Regions from separate parts of the Streptomyces sp. NPDC102441 genome, predicted to be linked through region 1. Evidence: riboswitches for the same ligand, from Rfam matches in the RefSeq annotation. Region 1 holds a riboswitch; each other region holds the start of a gene.
The links. Region 1 has a riboswitch for cyclic di-AMP ahead of ACIREO_RS19930 (transglycosylase SLT domain-containing protein). Riboswitches for the same ligand answer to the same signal wherever they lie in the genome.

Region 1 (3,382 bases):
GACCCGCGCACCCCGGTGATGGCACGGCCGACGACGTGGTCGTCCTCGACTTCGCCGACGAGCGGTCCGTCATCCGGACGATGTTCACGACCACCGCGCTGACGCCGTTCCGCGCCCGTCTCGGGCTGCACACCGAGGACGTCGTACGGGACGCGGAGACCGCGCTGGCGGAGCCGCTGCCCGAAGGGCTCGTCGGCTGCACCCGGTTCAGCTTCCTGGGGCGCGGGTGGACGGTCGGGCCGGCCAACGAGGCGGCACTCAAGATGAAGGAGGCGTCCCTGTCCTGGACGGAGTCGTATCCGGCCATGGAATACCGCCACGGCCCCATCAGTATCGCCTCGGCCGGAACGGCGACCTGGATGTTCGGCTCCGCCCCGGAAGGGCTGCGGGAACAGGTGCTGGCGACCGGGGCGCGCTGGGTGGAGCGGACTGGACCCGCCGGCCGACCTGGTCCGGGTCCAGCGGCTGGCGATCGCCCGCGCGGTGGCCCGTGACCTCGACCCCGACCTGCCGCGCCATCTGACCCGGTCGGTCGTGCTCGGCACGGCCGCAGGAGCCTGAAGCGTCACGGCATACCGCGCACCGGGCCGAGGACCGGCCCGGTGCGCAGCGGTGACCTTGGAGGTCAGGCCTCTTCGAAGTAGGCGTCCAGCGCCTCGTCGAGCTCCGCCGTCCATGTCTTCAGGTCGCTCCGGGCCCCGGCCTCGACCTCGGCGTTGAACCACCGGCGGCTCGACAGATGGACCGTCACGGTGAACCTGCGTCCGAAGCGCCCGGTCTTGGTCTCGACGGCGCCGATCTCGGTCCAGTCGAACTCCGCCTCCTGGTCGTCGAGCCGGAAGCGGACGCCATCGGCGTCCACCCTGATGGATCCACGCCGGTCGCTGACCTCGAAGACGGGGCCGCTCTCGCCATCGGCGTCCCCGGGCACGGCATCGGCCTCCTCGGCCTCCGGGGCGTCCCCGTCCGCCGGGGCCGCGTCGTCCTGCCCGGCGGCATCGTCGGCTTCGGCTGCCGCCCCGTCGTCTTCGGCCGCCGCATCGCCGGCCGCCGCGGATTCGTCCACGACCGCCTCCGTGTCGGCCGCGTCCACGGCCCCGGCCTCCTGGGTCTCCCGGGCCTCTCCGGGCTCCTGGGGAGCCGCCTTCTCCGCTTCCTCCTCCGCCTCCGTCCGCGCGGGGACAGGGGCCGTCAGGCCGGGGATGTACGCCGGGTCTGTCCCCGCGGCGAACTCGGGCTTGTTGTTCGAATCTATGCGCTGCTCCACGGCGGGCAGTATGGACGACGAACCTGTACGAGACCAGTCACCGGGACTTCTCCCGGCCTGTCGGCGGCCGTGACGCCGCCGAGCGGGGCCTCCGGACGCGTGCCGCCGTGCCGTGCCGTGCCGTGCCGTGCCGTGCCGTGCCGTGCCGTGCCGGAAAACGGACGACGGGTGGTGCGGGTTCCGCCGAACCCGCACCACCCGTCACTTCTGTCCGTCTGTCACACGCCCGTGCGTCAGCGGTTCCGCCTCGGCAAGGCTCAGTAGGCCCCGAAGACGTTGTCGATGGAGCCGTACTTGTCCGCCGCGTAGTTGCACGCGGCCGTGATGTTGGCGACCGGGTCGTAGCTGTCGGTCGATGTGCCGTCCACGTGGTAGGCCTGGAAGGTCGGGTCGATGACCTGCAGCAGACCCTTGGACGGGACGCCGTTGATCGCGTTGATGTCCCAGTCGTTGATGGCCTGGGGGTTGCCCGCGGACTCGCGGATGATGTTGCGGTGGATGCCCTCGTAGCTGCCGGGGATGCCGTGCTCGGCCATGACGGCGAGCGACTCCTTGATCCAGCCGTCGAGGTCGTTCGTGTACGAGACCGACTCGGCGGCAGGAGCGGCCTCGGCGGCGGGCGCACCCTCTGCGGCGATGGAGGTGCTCGTGCGCTCCGAACGGTCGGCGCGGTCACCGCTCTTCTCGGCACGGTCGGACGAAGCGGAGGCCTTGTCCGCCGACTTGCTCTCGGCCTTGTCCGCCGACTTGTTCTCGGCCTTGCCACCAATGGTCAGCTTCAGGCCGGGGTGAATCAGGTCGGGGTTTCCGCCGACAACCTTCTGGTTGCCCTCGTACAGGGCCTTCCAGCCACCGTTCACGGAATGCTCGCGTGCGATCTTCGCGAGTGTGTCACCCAAGATCACGGAATAGGTGGCGGACTCGGACTTCTGCGCGGCAATTCCCTTGCCGGTCGCGGCAGTCGACGTCGCGGCCTTTTCGACGGCGGCCGGCTGGGCCGGGGCCGCGAAGGCGCTCGTCGCGCCGATCACGGGGAGGGCCAGAGCGGCTCCGCCCGTGGTCACGGCGATGATGCCGCGAGTCAGTGAACTGGTCCTGGAACGACGGTGCTTACCGTTTTCGGGCATGCTGAATTCCTCTCCGTCGCCTGCGAAGTGAGCTGTCGGGTTCGAGCTGGAGATGCCCGGCCGCATACGAATGCGACTTCACCCCGAGCCGCTCCGGAAACCGGGTCGGCGCTTACTTGGGTCCCCCGCTCCTGCCGTACGAGAAGTGGTCGGGTAACCGGGCGGCGGCAGGATTCGGCGTTCCGCCCGGAGTGATGGTGACCGTAGGCGAGAAATAGGGAAAGGAACAAGCCTGGCGCGATGATCACAATTCATTCGCAAGATCAATTCTCGTGAATTCATGTAATCCACCGCACATCACGTCACCCATTTCTCTTGGCACAGAAGGGAACCGACTGCCGCGTCCCCGCGTCCGCAAGGCATAAGGTGACCCTGGTCACGGAGTCCGATTCGGGCGATTTGCGCCTGAGCGAAGCCCCCAGGTCACACGAAATGGCCTTTTATGGATTACGGGATTAATTTCAAAAAATATCTCAAAACGGGCATACGGCTCACAGCCGATACCCAGGGGCATACCGGGAGTGTCCGCGTGGAACCGATCCGTCCATGACTCGAAGTCCTCGCACCCCGGCCCCCCGGATCACCGTCCTGCCCGTCCAGCCCGGGGACCCGCCCTTCCGCATCGTGGAGATCGACGGAGAGGTGATCGGAAGCGCGACCGGCATGACGGATGTGCTGATCGCCGCCGCCGCGGCCGACATTCCGGTCCATGACCTCGAGGACCCGGCCACCGTCCGCTGGGTGGGTGGCGGCAAGCTCAGCTGGAAGCCGCACTGAGCGGTTACGTACTGTGTGGCAGATGCAGACCTACACCATCGGGCAGGCGGCCCGTCTCCTCGGCGTGAGCCCCGACACCGCACGCCGCTGGGCGGACGCCGGCCGGGTCGCCACCCATCGCGACGGGAGCGGGCGCCGCCTCATCGACGGCCGTGATCTGGCCGCGTTCTCGATCGAGGTCGGCCAGGCTTCCCCCGTCGACGAGGAGGCC
Region 2 (3,382 bases), on a different contig from region 1:
CCGTACCTCGAGCGTCCCGCGCTGTGCCTGCGGGGGCCACACCTGGTCGGGGTCGGTCGGCACATCGAGGCCCAGGACCTGGGCGGCGCGCAGCGCGACCCGGGTGTGGCCTTCCGCCGAGAGGTGCAGCCGGTCGTTGTCCCAGGCCCGCCTGTCCTGCACGGACCGCAGGGACCACAGGTCCAGCACCGGGCAGTCGTAGCGGTCGGCGATGGACCGGACGTGTGCGGTGAACATGGCGATCTTGCCCCGCAGGTGCTTGAGCACGGGGATGCCACGGGTGTCGAAGCCGGTGGTGACCATGACGGTGCCGACCGACTGTGCCAGCTCGGCGACCGCACGCTCGAAGCGTTCTGCCACGTCGTCCGGGTCGGAACCGGGACGGAGTATGTCGTTGCCGCCGGCGCAGAAGCTCACCAGATCAGGTGCCAGCTGCTTGGCGCGGGGGACCTGTTCCTCGACTATCTGGTCGAGGAGGCGTCCGCGTACGGCGAGATTGGCGTAACGGAAATTCCCGTGCGGGTCGTCCGCGGGGCCGACCACCGCATCGGGGACCGGGAGCTGGTCCGCGAGGAGGACGGCGAACCGGTCCGCCCAGCCGACGAGCGTCCCGCCGGGGCCGGGGTCGCCGACGCCCTCGGTGAAGCTGTCGCCAATCGCTGCGTACGACCCGATGATGCCTCGTTGTTTGTTTCTCGAATCGTCTGCCACAAGGGTTTATCTTGCACCTTCGATTGTGACCTACGCGACCGTAATAAGGGGTTGACGGGTGGTGAGAAAGACCACCCGGTCAGTTTTTGGTAAAGCCGGAATAAGGAGAGGGGCGGTGCACAGTCGCGCACCGCCCCTCTCCCCCGCCCTCAGGCGGGGTTGTCTCAGATGGAGACGCCGTGCGACCGCAGGTAGGCGATCGGGTCGACGTCCGAGCCGTAGCTCGGGCCGGTCCGGACCTCGAAGTGGAGGTGCGGGCCGGTGGAGTTGCCGGTGGTGCCGGAGAGGCCGATCTGCTGGCCGCCGGTGACGGTCTGGCCGGCCGAGACCTCGAGCGAGGACAGGTGCGCGTACTGGGAGTACATGCCGTCGCTGTGCTGGATGACGACCTCGTTGCCGTACGAGCCGCTCCAGCCGGCGGAGACCACGGTGCCCGGGCCGATGGACCGGACGCTGGTGCCGGAGGCCGCCTGGAAGTCGGAGCCGGTGTGATAGCCGCTGGACCAGCTGGCGCCCGAGGCGCGGTACTGCGTGGTGACGTCGGGGCTCTCGACCGGGGTGGCCCAGCCCGAGCTGTCGCTCTCCGACGCACCGGAGTCGGCGGTCTTCGCGGCGGTCTCCTCGGCCGGAGCAGCCGTCTTCTCGGCCGGGGCGGCCTTCTTCGCCGCCGACGGGGCGGACTTGGAGGGGGCGGACTCGGCGGAGCCGGACGCCTTGGCGCCGAGGGTCAGCTTCATGCCCGGGACGATCAGGCTCGGGTTCTCGCCGACGACGTCACGGTTGTCCTGGTACAGCTTCTGCCAGCCGCCCTTGACCTTCTTGTCCGCCGCGATCTTCGCCAGGTAGTCGCCGGAGACCACCGAGTAGGTCTTCGGGGCGCTCTTCGCCGCCGAGGCGGGGGCGCTGTGCGGGGCGGCGGACTCGGCTGCGGGCGCGGCCTGCTCTGCCGCGTGGGCGCCGGTGGCGCCGATCAGCGGGAGGGCGAGAACGGCGCCACCGGTCCCTGCGGCAAGGACGCCTCGGGAGATCGGGCCGGTCTTCGTACGACGGTGCTTGCCTTTTGTGGGCATGAGGATTTCCTCTCCGGCGCCTGCGAGGTGAGCTGTCGGGTTCGGGCTGGAGATGCCCGGCCGCGTGGTGCGCGACTTAACCCCGAGCCGTACCGGATCCCTCCGGCCGGCGGCCTACCTGGTTCCCCCGCTCCTGCCACACGTGAGTCGGTGCGGATTCCGGGCAGCGGCAGGATTAGGCGTTCCGTCCGGATTGACCGTGACCGTAAGCGAGCCGGGATGCCGCGAACAAGCGGCTGATTCCGAAGCGGAATCAGCGCTTCATTTACGCGCGGAATTCCCGTCACACTCCGTGGATTACGGATCTTGGCTTTCCGCACGGCGTCCGGAATACCCCTTGGCATCTTCACCACGCACCGTCACGGATATGATCCCGCTCACTCACCTGCCCCCATCTCCCGTACAAGCAGGGCATGTTTCATCAAATACACCAATACGGACATCGCGGAACCGTCGCTCCATCCAAGAAATCGGGACCACGACGACCGAGACGGTTGGCCGATGCAGCCATGTCGTATCGTCGCGGGCGTGCCCCCGTCGGCGAGCGGCGCCGACGCCCGACACTCCAGGAGCCCTTGTGACGCAGCTGCCAGAGGTCCCGCCGGTCGGCCCTGAGCCGACGGACGTCGAACTGACCGGTGTCCGCAACTTCCGCGACGTCGGCGGGCTTCCGACCATCGACGGACGCGCCGTGCGGTACGGGCGCCTCTACCGCAGCGGCCACCTCGCCCACGCCACCGAGGCCGACGCCGCCTTCCTCTCCGGGCTCGGCCTGCACACGGTCTTCGACTTCCGTAACGCGGCCGACCACAAGCTCGACGGTCTCGACGTGGAGCTGCCCGGCGTCCGGAATGTCAGCATTCCTCTCTCCGACCCGGCGGACGGCGCGGAGTTCTGGCGGCTGGTGCGCGACGGGAACATCCAGCAGCTGCGCTCGATCCTGGCAGACGGCAAGGGCACGGCGAGGATGGTCGCCTCGTACCGCTCGATCATCAAGGACCGCACCGCCGAACACAGCCGTGTGCTCCACGCGCTGGCCGAGGACAGCGTGCCGGCGTTGATGCACTGCGCGGCGGGCAAGGACCGGGCCGGCCTCTCGGTCGCGGTCTCACTGCTCGCGGTCGGCGTCGAGAAGGAGGCGATCGAGGCCGACTACCTCAAGTCGAACGACGCGCACCGCCGCTACAAGGTGCGACGCAGCGACTCCTCGCCGGTCGGGATGTCCGACGAGGTGATGGGGCTGCTCAATCCGCTCTTCGGCGCCCGAGCCGAGTACCTGGCTGCGGCCTTCGACACCATCGACGAGGTCTGGGGCGGCACGGACCGCTATCTCCTCGAAGGGCTGAAGATCAGCGACGAGACCCGCGCGAGGCTGCGCGAGCGCCTCGTCGAGGACGCGTGACGCCGGGGATCAGCCCTTGCCCGCCACGGTGAAGAGCAGGAAGAGGAACCCCGCGACGACGTGTCCGGCCACCAGATAGGCGAAGAGCCGGATCACGACGCCACGGGGCATCCGCCGCTCCTGCGTGTCCTTGCTCTTCGGCCTGCGCGGGGTGAGCGGATCGTAGTACTCCGAATCGGACATGCCAGTCCTCTCTTCC
Region 3 (3,382 bases), on a different contig from region 1:
ACCTCCTGTACGTCCTGTACATTTTTTACGTACTGCGATCCGTTGTGGTCAGAGGAGAGGCATCGCCATGTTCCGTCCCGCCGCCCGCTACGTCCTGCCCGAGTTCACCGAGCGCACCGCCTACGGGTCCCAGAGCATGGATCCGTACTCGAAGCTGCTCTCCGAGCGGATCGTCTTTCTCGGCACGCCCGTCGACGACACCGCGGCGACCGACCTGATCGCGCAGTTCATGTACCTGGAGCACGCGGACCCCGACCGACCCCTGTCCCTGTACATCAACTCGCCCGGTGGCACCTTCAACGCCATGACGGCGATCTACGACACCATGCACTACCTCGCCTGCGAGGTGGAGACCTTCTGCCTGGGCCAGGCGGGTGCCGGCGCCGCGGTGCTGCTCGCGGCCGGCGCACCCGGACGCCGACATGCACTGCCGGGCGCCCGGGTAGTCATTCAGCAACCCTCCCTGGACGAGCCGGTGCAGGGTCAGCCCTCCGATCTCGAGATCCAGGCCCGTGAGTTGATGCGGGAGCGCGAGACGCTCACGGCCATGCTGGCCCGGCACACCGGGCGTTCCACACAGGAGATCAGCGCCGCCCTCGAACGGGACACCATCCTCGACGCCCCGGCCGCCCTGGCGTTCGGACTGGTGGACCACGTCATGGAGAACCGCACGCCGTCCCAGCCGCCGCGTCCCTCGAGGTGAACACCCGATGCTCTCACCCCAGTTCCCGCCGCTTCCCGCCCTGACCCGCGCCGAGTCCGAGTTCATCGACTGCTACCTGGAGGTGCTGGACCAGATCGGCCGCATCAACCCCGCCCGTGGCAGCGACACGTACGGAGCGCTCCGCGCGGCACAGGCCCTCGCGTCCCGGGCCACCGCCCTTCGCGACGCCCTCGTGCTGATGCACGAGCGGGGTGAGTCGCAGATCCACGCGCACACCCTGGCCAGGGCACTGCGGCTACTGGACGGCGAGCGTCGCGCCGGACGGGTCGCCGTCCCTCCCGGGTCATCGAGTTGAGCGCTTCGCCGCCCGACTCGACCACAGGACCGGCTTTTCGGTGCGTCTTTTCGACACGCCCGGCCGGCCGATGAGTTTCCCTCGCTCGATCGGCGTAGACGCTCCCCCGCCCGAGGGACGGCCCAACTTGCGCGACAAGCGCGGACACTGAGCGACATCCATCGTTCCGCCCCTGGTGCGCGGCTGGTCCCGCACAGCCGTCGCGGCTCCGGACCGGCCGCGTCCACCCGATCGGATCAGTCGTGACGACTCTCACATATCACCACTTTCACAAGGAAATCCGGCGGCGCGTGAGTAAAGATCCCTGGGACGACAAGCCCCCGCCACCGCGGCGGGGCGGTCCGGGCGGACGCCGAGTCCTGCCGCCGTCCGGATGCCTGGTCGACAGAAGTGGATCGGCAGGAGTGGAGGACCCGAGCGCAACGGGCCGACCGGAGATCCGGACGGCCCTCGGGGTGAAGCCGCTTCGCGCGGCCGGGCAACTTCGCCAGCCCGAACCCGACAGGTCATCCTTCACAGGCGGCTGACGAAGGGTTGCGCATGACTGCGCAGGTTCATGTCCCGTCTCTGTTCGCCCGGGCCGGTACGGCCTCGGTTCTGACATTTGCCGTAGGCACCACCATGATGGCTCCCGGTTTCGTGAACGACGCCGAGGCAGCCGCCCACTCCACGCAGGCGCTCAAGATCGCTGCCTCGAAGAAGGGCGCGCCCTACAGATGGGGCGCCACGGGCCCCCATCGGTTCGACTGCTCCGGGCTCACGCTCTACTCGTTCAAGAAAGCGGGCAAGAAACTACCCCGCACGGCTCAACAGCAGTACAACAAGACCCGCCATATCTCCAGGTCGCAGCGGAAACGCGGCGACCTGGTCTTTTTCCACGCCGGCCGCAGTGTGTACCACGTCGGTATCTACGCCGGCAGCGGGAAGATCTGGCACTCGCCGAAGACCGGTGCCGTGGTGCGGCTGGAGAAGATCTGGTCCGGAAGCGCCTGGTACGGGAGGGTCCGCTGACACTCCTCCCCTCGCGGTTCAGTGCAGCAGGGGGCCCGCCACCAGCACGAGTCCCAGCGCGGTGAGCGCCGTGCCGCTGCCACCCTCGATCACACGGGTGGCACGCGGCCGGCGCAGCCACCGCCCCATACGGTCCACCAGCAGGGCGACGGCCGGGAACCAGACGAGCGCGAGGACGACGACCACCGAGGCCAGCAGCAGCGTCCTGGGCAGGGGCGGACTGCCCTCGGGAACGAACTGGGGCAACAGACTGAGGAAGAGCACCGGGGCCTTCGGATTGAGGGCGTTGGTCAGGAAGCCCTGGCGCAGAGACCTCCCCGGTCCCGGCGCCCTGTCCTCGTCCTCTTCGGTATCGGCCCCGGCCCAAGCCGTGCCCCGTCGCCGCATCGCGTACAGGCCGCTCAGCCCGAGGTAGAGCACGTACGCGCCACCGAGCAGTTGAACGGTGCGGAACAGTGCGGGCACCGTCACGAGCACGGCGGCGAGCCCGGCGGCGGCCAGCGCGGTGTGCACCACGAGCCCTCCGGCCACCCCCACCGCGGTGGCGAGCCCGGACCGCCGGGATGCGAGCGCGTTACGGACGACCACGGTGAAGTCGGCGCCGGGAAGCGCCACCATTCCCGCGGCCACGGCGACGAAGGCGAGCAGTTGTGCGTCCATGGGTCCACCCTGACCGACCGGGGCCCTTAGCATGTACTTGCAATCTTCTGGGTCTGCCAAAAGGAACGCTTAATGTTCGACCCGACACGGCTGGCCGCGCTGGTGGCGGTGTCCGAGGCCGGATCCATCACACGCGCCGCGGCGCGGCTGGGTTACACCGCGCCCGCGCTCTCGCAGCAGCTGGCCAAGCTGGAGAGGGAAGCCGGAACCGCCCTCCTGGTCCGCCACCACCGCGGGGCACGGCTGACCGCCGCCGGTGAGCTGCTGGCGGGGCGGGCCAGACGCGTGCTGGACGAGATGGACCGGGCACGGCACGAGCTGTCCGGGCTCGCGGGGCTGTCGGGCGGGCGGCTACGGGTGGGCACGTTCGTGACGGCGGGGATCCACCTGCTGCCGCCGGTGCTCACCGCCTTCCGGCGTGCCCACCCCGACGTGGAGCTGGCCGTCACGGACTACGAGCCGCCCGCCGGGGTCGCCGCCGTGGCGGCGGGCGATGTGGACCTGGCGCTGACCCACGCGTACGAGCCTGCGACCGCCGACCCCCTGCCGGCGGGGGTGTCCGCCGAGCCGCTGCTCGTCGAGGAACTGGTGCTGGTCACCGCACTCGGCCAGATGCTGGCCGAGGGCAGCGGCCCGCTGCCTGTGGCCGAGCTCGCGGGCCGCCCGCTGATCAGCAGCGCGCCCGGTCACCC
Region 4 (3,382 bases), on a different contig from region 1:
GCGAGGTCGGCGATGGTGACGTCCTCGGTCTCACCGGAGCGGTGGGACATCATGCACTTGAGGCCGTTGCGCTGGGCCAGCTCGACGGCGTCCAGGGCCTCGGTCAGCGAACCGATCTGGTTGACCTTGACGAGCAGGGCGTTGGCCGAACCCTCCTCGATACCGCGGGAGAGGCGCTCGGGGTTGGTGACGAACAGGTCGTCGCCGACGATCTGCACCTTGGAGCCGAGCCGCTCGGTGATCGTCTTCCAGCCCGCCCAGTCGTCCTCGTACAGCGGGTCCTCGATGGAGACCACCGGGTACGCGGAGACGAGCTCCTCGTAGTACTCGGTCATCTCGGCGGCCGTGCGGGACTTGCCCTCGAACTCGTAGACGCCGTCCTTGTAGAACTCGGACGCGGCGGCGTCGATCGCGACCGCGATGTCACGGCCCGGGACGTAACCGGCCTTCTCGATGGCCTCGATGATGAGGTCGAGGGCGGCACGGTTGGACTCGAGGTCGGGGGCGAAGCCGCCCTCGTCACCGAGACCGGTGGACAGGCCCTTTTCCTTCAGGACCTTCTTCAGCGTGTGGTAGACCTCCGAGCCCCAGCGAACGGCCTCGGAGAAGGACTCGGCGCCGATCGGCGCGATCATGAACTCCTGGATGTCCACGTTGGAGTCGGCGTGCGAGCCGCCGTTCACGATGTTCATCATCGGCACGGGCAGCAGGTGCGCGTTCGGACCGCCGAGGTAGCGGAACAGCGGGAGGTCGGACGCCTCGGACGCGGCGTGCGCCACGGCCAGCGAGACACCGAGGATGGCGTTGGCGCCGAGGGAGCCCTTGTTCTCGGTCGCGTCCAGGTCGAACATCGCCTGGTCGATGAGGCGCTGCTCGGTGGCGTCGTAACCGACGAGCTCCGGGCCGATCTGCTCGATCACGGCGAGGACGGCCTTCTCGACGCCCTTGCCCATGTAACGGTTGGGGTCGCCGTCGCGAAGCTCAATGGCCTCGAACGCGCCGGTGGAGGCGCCGGACGGAACAGCAGCACGTCCCGTGCTGCCGTCGTCGAGGCCAACCTCGACCTCGACCGTGGGGTTACCCCGGGAGTCGAGGATTTCCCTGGCTACGACGACGTCGATGGACGGCACGAGGCATCTCCTTCTGGGATCTGACACTGGTTGTGCAGGGTCACTGTGGCCTTGCGCCACGAGCCTAACCGGCTCGGCACGCTCCGTCGGCCGTCCGCCCGCCTCCCGGGACGAAAAAGGACCCAAGAGCCCGCATTACGGGCAAATCTCTGCACCCGCCGGGGCCGGACACGACTCCGGCCCGGCGCACGGGGGGTCGGCGCGCCGGGCCGGAGCCTCCGGGGCAGGAGGAGGACCCCGGTGCTTTACGACTACTTCAGGTGGAGCTGCTGACCCGGGAAGATCAGGTCGGCTTCGTCGACGATGTCGCCGTTCAGCTTGAACAGCTTCTCCCAGCCGCCCTTGACCTTCTTCGTGTCAGCGATCTTGCTGAGGGTGTCCCCGGCCTTCACCTTGTACTCGCCGTCACCCTTCTCGACCTTCTTGCCGGTCGGGGTGGTGACGGTCTTCTCGGGGGCCGTGCGCTTCTCGCTGCGCGTGGTGGGCTGCTCGGCCTTGCGCTCCGGCGTGGCCTGCGGGGCCGTGTCGCCGTTCTTCTCCGAGCCGGTGTCGACACCCGGGTCCACACCGTCGTTCGACAGCCCGCCGGCACCGGCGCAGGCCCAGGCGCCCGGGCCCTGCAGGTCGAGGAGCTTCTCGGCGGCGGCTATCTGCTGGTCCTTGCTGGCCAGGTCCGCGCGGGAGGCGTACTGCGTACCGCCGGCGGCAGCCCAGCTGGACGCCGAGAACTGCAGCCCGCCGTAGTAGCCGTTGCCGGTGTTGATGGACCAGTTGCCGCCCGACTCGCACTGGGCGACGGCGTCCCAGGTGTCGACGGAGGCGGCGGAGGCGCCCGTGGCGCCCATCAGCGGTACGACGACGGCGGCACCGGTGACACCGGCCAGGGTGGCGACACGGGCGGCCTTGGACGGGCGACGGTGCTTGCCCTTGCTGGAAAGCAGCATGGTTCTCCTCACCGACGCCTACGAGGTGAGCTGTCGGGTTCGGGCCTGTGAGTTGCCCGGCCGCCCTCACTCTCGGACGACTTCACCCCTAGCCGTACCTCGACCCGTCTTCCGACGGCCGGGTCCGGCGCTTACCTGGGTCCCCCGCTCCTGCCTACGGCGCTTTACGCGTCGTTCCCTTCGGCCGACGGCAGGATTCGGCGTGACGGTCGAAGGTGCCCGCGGTGCGAGCGGCTCCGACCGTAAACACACGCAACCCCCACATTCAAAGATGGACATAACGACCAATCAGCCCGTAACGGCCCGATGTGGAGGGTCGTTTTCGCAGGTCGGAGCCAATATGGACGGACCGGGCGCACCGGGCGCACCAGTTGAAGCAAAGAGACCCATGTCTCACTTACGCATAAGTGGACATAGGCCTCTGAACTGCCCCCGTTTTCGGGGTGTTTTCCCGCTTTGATCAGTTGGTGCCGGCGGTCTCCGCCTTGGCGCCCTTCGCGTCCGACCTGAGGTCGAGGACCTGGCCGGGAAGGATCAGATCCGGGTCGGAGCCCAGCTCGCCCTTGTTGGCCTCGTAGAGGCCGGTCCAGCCACCGACGAGCCCCTGCGCGTCGGCGATCGCCCAGAGGTTGTCGCCCTCGCGGACGGTGTACGTCCCCTCCGCGCCCTGCCGCGCCTCGGATTCGCCGCGCGAGGCGTGCCGGCCGGAGTCGCGCCCGTCGCCCTGATTCGGCCCGGTGGTCGCCTCGGGGGCCGGCGTGCCGCGGTGCTTGCCGGCCGTCGTGCCGTCCTCCTCCGGGACACCGGAGGTCTCGGAGGCCTCGGGGGACGGAGTGGCGGACGGCGACGTGCCGGTCTCGTCGCCCTCGTCCGCCGCGCCGTCCTTGCCGGCCTCGCCCTTCGCGTCGGAGTCGTCGGAGCCGTCGGAGCCGTCCTCCGAGCCATCCTCCGAGCCGTCCTTGCCCTCAGCCGTGTCCGCCGCGTCCGACGCCTCCGGCGAGGGGGTCTCGGACGGGGTCGCGCTTTCCGAGGGCTCCGCCGACGGCTCGCCGCCCGGGTCGACGCCGGGCAGCCCCTCGTCCAGGGCGAGCCCGGAGATCACCGAGCAGCTGGCCCACGCCTGGGGGCCCTTGTCGTCCAGGATCTTCTCCGCGACCTCGATCTGCTGCGAGCGGCTGGCGAGGTCGGCACGGGGCGCGTACGCCGTGCCGCCGTAGGCCGACCAGGTGTCCTCGGAGAGCTGCAGGCCGCCGTAGTGGCCGTTGCCGAGGTCGGCACTCCACATGCCGCCGCTCTCGCATTCGGCGA

Region 2: linked by a shared signal. The riboswitch ahead of ACIREO_RS08340 (peptidoglycan DD-metalloendopeptidase family protein) and the one ahead of ACIREO_RS19930 (transglycosylase SLT domain-containing protein) in region 1 are both predicted to bind cyclic di-AMP.
Region 3: linked by a shared signal. The riboswitch ahead of ACIREO_RS27500 (C40 family peptidase) and the one ahead of ACIREO_RS19930 (transglycosylase SLT domain-containing protein) in region 1 are both predicted to bind cyclic di-AMP.
Region 4: linked by a shared signal. The riboswitch ahead of ACIREO_RS30205 (transglycosylase family protein) and the one ahead of ACIREO_RS19930 (transglycosylase SLT domain-containing protein) in region 1 are both predicted to bind cyclic di-AMP.

What each region holds. Positions count from the first base shown of each region.
Region 1 covers NZ_JBIWKH010000008.1:332,321-335,702, reverse strand. The annotation lists partial or broken gene ACIREO_RS19940 (SIS domain-containing protein) at 1-561, shown strand, start outside; gene ACIREO_RS19935 (hypothetical protein) at 626-1,267, opposite strand; gene ACIREO_RS19930 (transglycosylase SLT domain-containing protein) at 1,525-2,394, opposite strand; cyclic di-AMP (ydaO/yuaA leader) riboswitch at 2,399-2,584, opposite strand; gene ACIREO_RS19925 (hypothetical protein) at 2,941-3,171, shown strand; gene ACIREO_RS19920 (molybdopterin-binding protein) at 3,194-3,382, shown strand, end outside.
Region 2 covers NZ_JBIWKH010000003.1:461,780-465,161, forward strand. The annotation lists gene ACIREO_RS08335 (SGNH/GDSL hydrolase family protein) at 1-711, opposite strand, end outside; gene ACIREO_RS08340 (peptidoglycan DD-metalloendopeptidase family protein) at 876-1,781, opposite strand; cyclic di-AMP (ydaO/yuaA leader) riboswitch at 1,786-1,944, opposite strand; gene ACIREO_RS08345 (tyrosine-protein phosphatase) at 2,359-3,183, shown strand; gene ACIREO_RS08350 (DUF6126 family protein) at 3,193-3,366, opposite strand.
Region 3 covers NZ_JBIWKH010000013.1:206,765-210,146, forward strand. The annotation lists gene ACIREO_RS27490 (ATP-dependent Clp protease proteolytic subunit) at 68-703, shown strand; gene ACIREO_RS27495 (hypothetical protein) at 711-1,019, shown strand; cyclic di-AMP (ydaO/yuaA leader) riboswitch at 1,384-1,556, shown strand; gene ACIREO_RS27500 (C40 family peptidase) at 1,560-2,030, shown strand; gene ACIREO_RS27505 (LysE family translocator) at 2,049-2,690, opposite strand; gene ACIREO_RS27510 (LysR family transcriptional regulator) at 2,763-3,382, shown strand, end outside.
Region 4 covers NZ_JBIWKH010000015.1:174,039-177,420, reverse strand. The annotation lists gene eno (phosphopyruvate hydratase) at 1-1,130, opposite strand, end outside; gene ACIREO_RS30205 (transglycosylase family protein) at 1,382-2,074, opposite strand; cyclic di-AMP (ydaO/yuaA leader) riboswitch at 2,075-2,246, opposite strand; gene ACIREO_RS30200 (transglycosylase family protein) at 2,535-3,382, opposite strand, start outside.